DNA from 2 places in the Halanaerobium sp. ST460_2HS_T2 genome. Region 1 is predicted to be linked to the other one. Evidence: riboswitches for the same ligand, from Rfam matches in the RefSeq annotation. Region 1 holds a riboswitch; the other holds the start of a gene.
The links. A riboswitch is a leader RNA that binds a small molecule or an ion and turns the genes downstream of it on or off. The one in region 1 is predicted to bind cyclic di-GMP.
Positions count from the first base shown of each region.

Region 1 (5,037 bases):
TGTTCTGGTGACAAGTTATCTGGATACAGGTGAGGAGAAAAAACCTGTAGAGGCTGTTGCTTTTAAAATAAATGGTCGCACAGCTGATGTCAGAACTGATGAAAATGGAAAAGCATTTATTTATGGATTGAGACCTGATCTAAAAACTGATATTGCGATAGATCTTGAATCTTTAATCGATCCATTTCTGGTCAGTGACCCTGAGGGAGTTAGCTTTGTTCCCCGGGCCGGACAGACTTTTTATTTAGAACTACCAGTTATAATGACTGGAGAACTTGGTGGTTATGTTTATTTAGACAGAGGAGAAAGCACAAGCGGTATCAGAAATATTGAAGTTCAGCTTTTAGACAGTGAAAATAATGTTGTCAGAAGTACGCTAACAGCATATGACGGCTATTTTTATCTGGCTGAGCTGAGACCGGGTAATTATCTACTGAGGATTTCACCTGAAGCACTTGCTAGAAGAGAGTTAGTCGAGAATGAAGTTCAGGAGATAAGTATTCCTAAAAGTGGTGGATATCTTAATGATCTGCAGGTTATATTAAAAAGAAAGTAGTTAAAATAATTTCAGGAAAGGGACCGATTGGTTCTTTTCCTGAAAACCCTCGAAAGTATAATTGTTTTAACTGACTAATGAAGGAAGGGGGAGTATGAGATGAGAAAAAGTAAAATGCTTGCTGTTGTATTAAGTATTAGCATTTTTTCAATAATAATATTCTCTTTATTTGCATCTGCAACAGTTATGGAAAACGCTGGCTGTTTAAAAGTTAGCAAGAGCTGGGATGGGGATGATTTGCTGGCGCCTGAGATGGTAATAGTCGATATTTATAATTCCTCTGATAATAAAGTTGTCGGTATACTTTATTTGAATGAGCAAAACAACTGGGAGGATACTTTTTGTAATTTAGCTCCGGGAGAGTATTATGTTAAAGAGCGGCCGGTTTCTGGTTTTGATACTTTTTATCCAGCCGGTAACAGGGTGCAGATTACTGATCTAAATGACAGCGAAAATCCGGTGGAGTTAGAAATAGTAAATGAATATGCTTATCCACCCAGAACTTTTAAACTTAGTATTTATGAGGTTACGATTGTAGATGATATCTATCGAGTAACTGTTACTGTCTGCGCCGATCAGGATGGTAGTATCGAACGGGATATTTACTTCAATGATCAAAAAAGCGAAGTTGATTATATAGATTCTAAACCAATAACTCTTTTGAATAAAGGAGAATGTCAGCAGATTACTTTTGAAATAAATGTTGGTGACTTAGATTTATCACAACCTTATTATGTAGGTTATACTCAGCCGAATCAGTGGATAGAAATTGGCGAGCCCCGACAGTTTATACCGGTATCAATTGCAAAATTGGAAGATCTTTATTTTGGTTCATTTACAGCAGCTGATGGCACAATAACAGTTGACCCCGCCGGTGTTTTAACAACGGGAAATGGTTATTCTGGCTATCATGATGGTAATCAGCAGCCTGCTGTTATTGAAGTGATCTGGCTTCCATATACTCAGTATAATATTAATTTTACTGATCAGACTATTATAAGCCATGATGCAAATAATAAGATGACTGTCAGCACTTTTGTAACTGACAATGATAGCAAAACCCTGGATGGAAATGGTTATGGTATTTTTAATATCGGAGCAACTCTGGATGTTAATGCTAATTTAGATCCTGGTTTATATAGTGGACAATTTTTTGTTACCGTTACTTTTGAGTAATGTTTCAGCTTGTAATAATTATTATAGAAAGGGTCTATGATAATTTGATTTGTAGACCCTTTATAATGAGAGTTTGTGGCTTCTTTATAATAAGAGGTAGAAAGATAGGATGGTTTTGTTTTTAAAGTCGGCTTTGAAGGAACTTTTATCATCTTTAAAAGTTCTTGACAAAGAAGATTAATTTGTAGTAGAATTAAGTTAAAGTAAATAATCACCCTGGCAGAGAAGGGCTACTTTTTCCGAAAGGTTAGAGGCGCAAAGTTGGAACCTAAGGTTTAATAACTACGGTTGACTGACTACCTAAGTAGGGTTATATGTCTTCCTGCTGTCATTATGACTGCAGGTTTTATATTTTGTGCTCTCCTTGAAGGGGTAAACCTATTGTGAAGTAGGGACACAAAGCTAAGGGTCTGAGCAGATCAGACTGCCTGGCTGCAAAAGGAGGAAAAAATGTTAAAAAAAATTAGTTTAATTGTTCTTTTTCTAGTTTTAAGTTTAAGTCTACAGGTGGCGGCGGATAGTGCTAGAGTTGGAATGTCAGTGACTATTATCGAACCTACACAGAAATTAGAAACTAGAAGAGCAGTTAATTTTGAAAGTGAATTTGCTAATAAAAATATAGATGCAGATCAAAAGGTAATGAAAATCGAAGCTGCAGGCGAGACAGTTATCAGCTCTAATCTTCCCTGGGAAATATATGCTGAAACACCCGAGCTTAATGGGGTGGATGTCTATGTTAGAAATAATTTAAATAAAAATTGGGTAAAAGTTAGTCAAAGCCGACCAGTTTTAACAAATAGGACACTGGATAGGGCCAATTTAACCTGGGATGTTAAAGTAGTTGCAGCTGCGGATAAAGAAGTAAAACCATTTGCGGTTGATTTTAAAATCGACTGGCCTAAAAATTAATTATAATATCTGAGAGTAAAGTGCACGTTTTTGCAATATAGTAAATATAATAGATTTTTATAAAAGAAAAAGTACTTAACGTCTGCTTCTGCAGGCGTTTTCTTTTGCTTTTAAAGTTGAAAATAGAGCTGATTGAGGGAAGTGTCTGTTAGCTGCTTGAAGTCAGATAAATTTTTCGGAGAAAATGCTTGCAAAAATTATGAGCAGCTGTTATAATAGTTGATGTTGCAAGTTGAAATATTGTATTTTTGCAGGAGTTATTCTATGGAAGATGATATAAAATATATGAAGATGGCCCTGGCAGAAGCCAGGAAGGCTTATCAAAGAGCTGAAGTTCCAATCGGTGCAGTTGTTGTCTGTGATGATCAGGTTGTTGGCCGTGGGTTTAATCTCCGGGAGCAAACTCAGGACCCAACTTCTCACGCTGAAATGATTGCTCTGAGAGAAGCTGCCGCAAATGAGGCTAGCTGGCGCCTGGAAGATTGCCAGCTTTATGTGACTCTTGAGCCCTGTCCCATGTGTGCAGGAGCAATTTTGCAGTCTCGGATTAAGCGCCTTGTTTACGGAGCCAGCGATCCCAAAGCCGGAGCTGTCAAAAGTCTCTATCAGCTTTTAAATGATGAACGCTTTAATCATCAGGTGGAAGTTGAAGCAGGAGTAATGGAAGCAGAATCAGCTCAGCTTTTAAAAGATTTTTTCCGTGATTTAAGAAAACGGAAGGATGGGTGAGTCTGGCTGAAACCGCTCGACTCGAAATCGAGTAGACAGTTTTGCTGTCTCGGGGGTTCAAATCCCTCTCCTTCCGCCATTAGATTTTATCATCCATAGATTATATATAAATTTTCAAAGTAGAGACTTAGAATTGGAGTAATTGAGTTAGTTAACTAACTTCTGACGGCCTCGATGGCCAAATACTGAAACTAACCTTGCGTAATATTAAAGAAAGTTTCAGTGCAATTACCAACCTCCAATCTCTAACCTCCAAAACGGAGAGGTGTCCGAGTCTGGCTTAAGGGGCCCGCCTGGAAAGCGGGTGTAGGCTCAAACCTACCGAGGGTTCGAATCCCTCCCTCTCCGCCATTAAAATTTTATAATTTTTGCTTAAGATTTGGCCGCACTAAATGGGGTGGTAGCGGTGCCCTGTAACCTGCAAACCGCTAGAGCAGGATTGACGCCGTGGCTGAGGATTTTTTCTTTCAGGGTCTGGCCCTGATAAGTAGTGTTGACAATTGGGTCTCGCGCAATGAAGTCTTGTGAACCCCGTCAGGTCCGGGAGGAAGCAGCGGTAAGCAAGTCGCTTCATGTGCCGCGAGGGTGCCTGGTTCGAGCCAACTGTCAGGGTAACGCCTGGGAGAAAATCTTCGAAGCTCGGTGTGCGGCCACTTTTTTAAAACACCCGGAATAGGGTGTTTTTGTTATATAATACTATTTTTGAGGTGAAAAAAATGTCCTTTCTCTCTCTTTATCGAAAATACAGGCCAGAAAATTTCAATGATCTGATCGGTCAGGATCAGGTCAAAATAACGTTGAAAAATGCTTTAAAAAATGACAGAGTAGCACACGCTTATCTTTTTGCTGGTCCCAGAGGAACGGGAAAAACTTCAACAGCGAAAGTTTTTGCCAAGTCACTAAACTGTGCTAATCCTTCAGCTGAGTTCGAACCCTGTGGAGAGTGTAATTCCTGTCAGAGAATTGAAAAAGGCAATTCGCTTGATGTAATTGAAATCGATGCGGCTTCTAATCGTGGTATTGATGAGATAAGAGAGTTGAGAGAAAAGGTCAAATTTTACCCGGGTGAGGGACAGTATAAAGTTTATATCATTGATGAGGTGCATATGCTGACCAAAGGAGCCTTTAATGCCCTTTTAAAAACTCTCGAAGAGCCACCTGAGAGTGTAGTTTTTATTCTGGCAACAACAGAGCCCCACGAAGTTATTACAACTATTATGTCCCGCTGTCAGCGTTTTGATTTTACTTTATTAACCTTATCTGATTTAAAAAAACGTCTGCAATATATTGCAGAGGCGGAAGGTTATGAAATAGACAGAGAAGCTCTGGATATTTTAGCTCGCAGTGCCCGGGGTGGAATGAGAGATGCAATTAGTCTTCTGGATCAGGCCATTTCTTTTAGTGATGGTCGGTTAAGTGCTGATGAGATTTCCAGGATGCTGGGCAGAATTGATAAATCGGATTTAAAAGAATTTTTACTTTATTTAAGCAGGGAGCAGAGTCAGCAGGCTCTCCAATTATTGAATAAACAGCTGGATTCAGGTCTTGGAATCGAGCGGTTCAGTGAAGAATTAATAGAATACTGCCGCGAACTACTTCTGATTAAAGAATGTGGGATTGATTCCGGAATTTTAGAGTATTCTCGTAGCTATTTAGAAGAAATCGCT
Region 1 covers NZ_QPJF01000006.1:10,251-15,287, forward strand. The annotation lists gene DFR80_RS03960 (hypothetical protein) at 1-556, shown strand, start outside; gene DFR80_RS03965 (DUF4402 domain-containing protein) at 656-1,732, shown strand; cyclic di-GMP riboswitch class I at 2,094-2,172, shown strand; gene DFR80_RS03970 (hypothetical protein) at 2,183-2,641, shown strand; gene tadA (tRNA adenosine(34) deaminase TadA) at 2,906-3,370, shown strand; tRNA gene DFR80_RS03980 (tRNA-Ser) at 3,357-3,449, shown strand; tRNA gene DFR80_RS03985 (tRNA-Ser) at 3,630-3,721, shown strand; RNA gene ffs (signal recognition particle sRNA large type) at 3,754-4,020, shown strand; gene dnaX (DNA polymerase III subunit gamma/tau) at 4,087-5,037, shown strand, end outside.

Region 2 (5,037 bases), on a different contig from region 1:
AGATTTAATAGTTCTTGCTGGTTATATGCGAATTTTATCACCATTATTTGTTAAAGAATTTAAAAATCAGATCATTAATATTCATCCTTCACTCTTACCTGCATTTAAAGGTCTGAATGCCCAGAAACAGGCAGTTGATTATGGGGTCAAATACAGCGGCTGTACAGTTCATTTTGTTGATCAGGGGATGGATACAGGTCCTATTATTTTGCAGGAAGTAGTGGAAGTAAAAGAAAATGATAGTGCTGATGATCTGGCAGCAAGGATTTTAAAAAAAGAACATAAGATCTACCCTGAAGCAGTTAAGTTAATTGCAGAGGGCAGAGTAAAAATTGAAGGACGAAAAGTTAGAATCTTAAAGGAGGAAAAATAACTTTGTCTAAAATTAAAAGAGCATTGTTAAGTGTATCAGATAAAAAAGGTATTGTAGATTTTGCAGCAGGTCTAAAAGAATTTGGAGTAGAGATTATTTCAACAGGTGGAACTGGTAAACTCTTAAAAGAAAATGATATTGAGGTAACTGATATTGATCAGGTTACTGATTTTCCAGAGATGATGAACGGAAGAGTTAAGACTCTCCATCCAGCAGTTCATGGTGGGATTTTAGCAGTCAGAGATAATGATGAGCATTTAAAAGAAATCGCTGCTCAAAACATTGAACCCATAGATTTAGTTGTCTGTAACCTCTATCCTTTTGCAGAAACAATTGCTAAAGATGATGTTACTTTAGAAGAAGCAATAGAAAATATTGATATTGGTGGACCAACGATGATCCGTTCTGCTGCCAAAAATAATAATGATGTAGCTGTTGTGGTAGACCCGGCTGATTATGATGAACTTTTAGCAGAGATGAAGGTTGGCAGTGGTGCTTTAACAAAAACTAAAAAATTAAAGCTGGCCTATAAGGCTTTTCATCATACAGCAGAGTATGATCAGAGAATACAGAAGTATTTAGGTGAAATTGTAATGGACGAAGAAGAAAAACAGCAATTACCTGAGACACTTCTTGACCGTTATGATAAGAGAGAAGATCTTCGCTATGGAGAAAACCCTCATCAAAAAGCTGCATTTTACTTAGAAGCAGAGCAGAATGAACCTTCAATTTCGACAGCAGAAAAACTGCACGGCAAAGGAATGTCCTATAATAATATTAATGATACAGATGGTGCTTTAGAACTTGTAAAAGAATTTGAAGCTAAGCCAGCAGCTGCCGTAATTAAACATGCTAATCCCTGTGGTATGGCAACAGCTAATACGCTTAAAGATGCTTTTGTTAATGCCCATGCAGGAGATCCATTATCTGCTTTTGGTTCAATTGTGGCAGTAAATAGAAAAATTGATACTGAAACAGCTAAAGAAATTGCTGATCAGGATAAGTTTATAGAAGTTGTTATAGCTCCCGATTATGAAGAAGAGGCATTAGAAATTCTTAAAGCTAGATCTGAAAAAATGAGGATTTTAAAAACCGGTGAGCTTTCTATTAATAGAGAAAAACCTGGCTACAGTATGAAAAAGGTAACAGGGGGTCTTTTAGTTCAGGATAGAGATTTAGCTCAGACTGCTGCTGAGGATCTTAAAGTAGTGACCGAAAAAGCTCCAACTGAAGAGCAGATAAAAGACCTATTATTTTCCTGGAAGGTAGTTAAACATGTTAAATCAAATGCAATTGTAATGGCTAAAGATGAGATGGTAGTTGGTGTTGGTGCCGGTCAGATGAGCAGAGTTGACTCAATGATTATTGCCGGCCGTAAAGCTGAAGGCCGCCAGGAAGGTGGAGTTGTTGCTTCTGATGCGTTTTTCCCATTCCCTGATGCAGTAGAAAAAGCTGCCGAACTTGGCATTAAAGCAATAATTCAGCCGGGGGGTTCAATCAGAGATGAGAAGGTAATTGCAGCCTGTAACAAATTGGGAATTGCAATGGTCTTTACTGGCAAAAGGCATTTTAGACACTAAATTCACTTTATTTTAGATTAAATTTATTTTGTTGTTATAAGTAGTTATTTGGAAAAGATAATTATTAGAAAAACCCAGTTTATGCTGGGTTAATATAAATTTCCCTAATCAATTCTCCATTCTTTTTAATGGTCCCTACTCAGCCATTAAGATAAGAATGGGGAATTTTTATTTTTGTTTAAAAGTTATTAAAAATAATGCTTTATAATGATATAAATATTCATCTTTAGAAAAAATTGACTTTTAAAAAGGGATTTTTATTTTAATCTTGAATATTTATATAATAGTAGTAATTACTTTAAAATCTAATAATTTATTTAAAGGCAAAATAGTCGAAAGGCTGTGACGCAAAAATCTGAGTCTAAGGATGTTAATATTATCTATGATTGTCAGATCTGCCTCGGGAATTAATAGCCAGTGATTTTTATTGCTGGCTATTTTTGATTAAATAATAAAAATTTAATTTTTTTACTGAACTTATTGTTTTAAGTTGAGTGGATATTGAAGGAGGTCCATTTTTTTAATGAGTAAAAGAGCAGTAGATAATTTGATCGAAAAAAAGGTTAATGAAAATATTGTTAATAATCTTGAACAGAAAATCTGTTATTATAAAGACCCATATACTTATAAAATGGCAAATTTGAGTTATGCAAAATTTCTGGGAAAAGATCCTGGTGATGTAGAAAATATTTTTTGTCAGGCAAAAGATATTACAAATCACAATATTTTAGAGAATGAACTCAGGCGTAACCGAGATAGCCTGAAGCGAATAATAGTAAGTGTGAGAGATATTTCTGAGCGTAAAGAGAATAGTTTAAAATTAAAAAAATTATCCAGGGAATACGAAACTATTTTATCTAATGTTGAGAATGCAATTTTTCTAATTAATGTTGAGAGTGGTAAATTTAGATATCAGCGTTTAAACAGCTTTCATGAAAAAGCAACAGGGTTAAAAACTAAAGAAGTTGCTGGTAAAACACCGATCGAAATTTTTGGGGAAAAGGTAGGACCTGAATTAGAAAAAAAATATAGACGCTGTTTGGATAAAAAAAGCAGTATTAGTTATGAAGAAGAGCTTACTCTACCAGCGGGTAAAAGAGTATGGTTAACTAAACTAACGCCAGTAATTAATAAGGGAGAGGTAGAAAAAATTGTAGGTTCTTCACTAGATATTACAGAGAATAAAAAAAAGGAAAGAGAAATTAAATATCTTTCTTTACATGATGAAATGACTGAACTTTATAATAGAAGGTATTTTGAAAATGAAATGGAGCGCCTGGATTCGAGCAGAAAGTTACCGGTAGCAATTTTAATAGCTGATCTTGACAATTTAAAATATGTTAATGATAATTTTGGCCATCAGCAGGGTGATAATTATATAATAACTGCAGCTCAGATGATTAAAGAATCAATTAGAGGGATTGATATCGCTGCAAGAATTGGAGGAGATGAGTTTGCTCTTATTTTACCGGAGACCGACTCCGATGAAGCTGAAAAAATATGTAATCGAATTAAAGAAAAAGAAAGCGATTATTTAAAGCAAAAAAATCTAATAGAAATTTTTTCTATTTCGATTGGATATGCAGTAAAGAAAAGTGAAGAGATATCTTTAGAAGAAGTTTTTAGAAAAGCAGATAAAAGAATGTATGCTAATAAAGCAAAAAACAAATCAAAAAAGAAATAAATTTAATTGAAATCATCCCCCACTTATATCGAAAGTTTTATATAATCCTGATATCAGTAAAGAAATTTTATGTAAAATGAAAAAACTCGCCTCGGGAAAAAGGCGAGTAAAACAAGGAGAAAAGTATCTATTACTTTTATCTATGCTTAAAGCTGTCCTCTGCAACAGCTTAAAAAGGGGATAAATAAAGTATTTATCTTTTCTATATTTATAGTAACAATTATTTATTAAAAAACCTTTAAAGTAAGATTAGAAATAGATTAAATTGGAGAAATTATTTAATCTATAACTATATAACAATAAGAATAGGAGTGATTAATTTGGCAAAGGTAATGGTGGTAGATGATACAGCATTTATGCGTTTAAAGCTCAAACAAATTCTAAAGGAATTTGGACATGAAATTGTTGGTGAAGCAGAAAATGGGAAAATAGCAGTTGATAAATATAAATCACTGGATCCCGATATAGTTTTTATGGACATCACGATGCCCGAAATGGATGGTATTGAAGCGGTCAAAACGCTAAAAAAAATTGATTCTGATGTTCAAGTTGTAATTTGCAGTGCAATGGGGCAAAAAAAGATTGTACTGGAAGCAATAAAATCTGGAGCTAAAGATTTTATAGTTAAACCATTTAAAAAAGGAAAAATCGAAGAAACAATTAATAAATTAAATATACAGTAAAATATTTAAATTAGTTCTCTATCTTTTATTTAATAAATATAAAGATAGAGAATTTTTTTTAAAATGAAAAAACCCACCTCGGGAAAAAGGTGGGTAAAACAAGGAGAAAAGTATCTATTACTTTTATCTATGCTTAAAGCTGTCCTCTGCAACAGCTTCAAAAAGGGGATAACAAAGTTTATTTCTTTGCTACAATTATATAATACCAGTGGATTATTAAAAAAACTTTAAATAAAGATTAGAAAAAGATTAAAAACATATTTTAAAACTTTTTTGCGCTTCAGCATCAAATTGTAACAGGAGATTTAAAACATTTGCAGCTATCAGTAATAATTACTGATAGCTGCAATAACAGGCCTGATAGATATTTTTTTATAATATATTCTTGACAAAAGTAATTTGTTTATATATAATTTTACTTGAAGTTGAGAATCGTTTTCATTTAAAAATAATAAAGTATATCCAGTTTCATAATTTTTTTAGTATATTTTTAGGTTAACCTAAAAACGGGGGAGAAAAAATTGGAAGTAAAGTTGAATCTATCAGAATCACTGGAAGATTATTTAGAAGCTATTTTCGATTTAATTAAAGAAAATGGCTCAGCTAGAGTGACAGATATTGCAAACAGACTGCACATAGCAGCATCTTCTGTTAATCAGGGTTTAAAAAAGCTGAATCAGGAAGGTTTAGTAAGTCAGGAAAAGTATGGCCCTATAG
Region 2 covers NZ_QPJF01000001.1:183,019-188,055, reverse strand. The annotation lists gene purN (phosphoribosylglycinamide formyltransferase) at 1-373, shown strand, start outside; gene purH (bifunctional phosphoribosylaminoimidazolecarboxamide formyltransferase/IMP cyclohydrolase) at 376-1,953, shown strand; cyclic di-GMP riboswitch class I at 2,266-2,356, shown strand; gene DFR80_RS00850 (sensor domain-containing diguanylate cyclase) at 2,477-3,637, shown strand; gene DFR80_RS00845 (response regulator) at 3,958-4,320, shown strand; gene DFR80_RS00840 (DtxR family transcriptional regulator) at 4,842-5,037, shown strand, end outside.
Region 2: another riboswitch for cyclic di-GMP. It lies ahead of DFR80_RS00850 (sensor domain-containing diguanylate cyclase); the one in region 1 lies ahead of DFR80_RS03970 (hypothetical protein).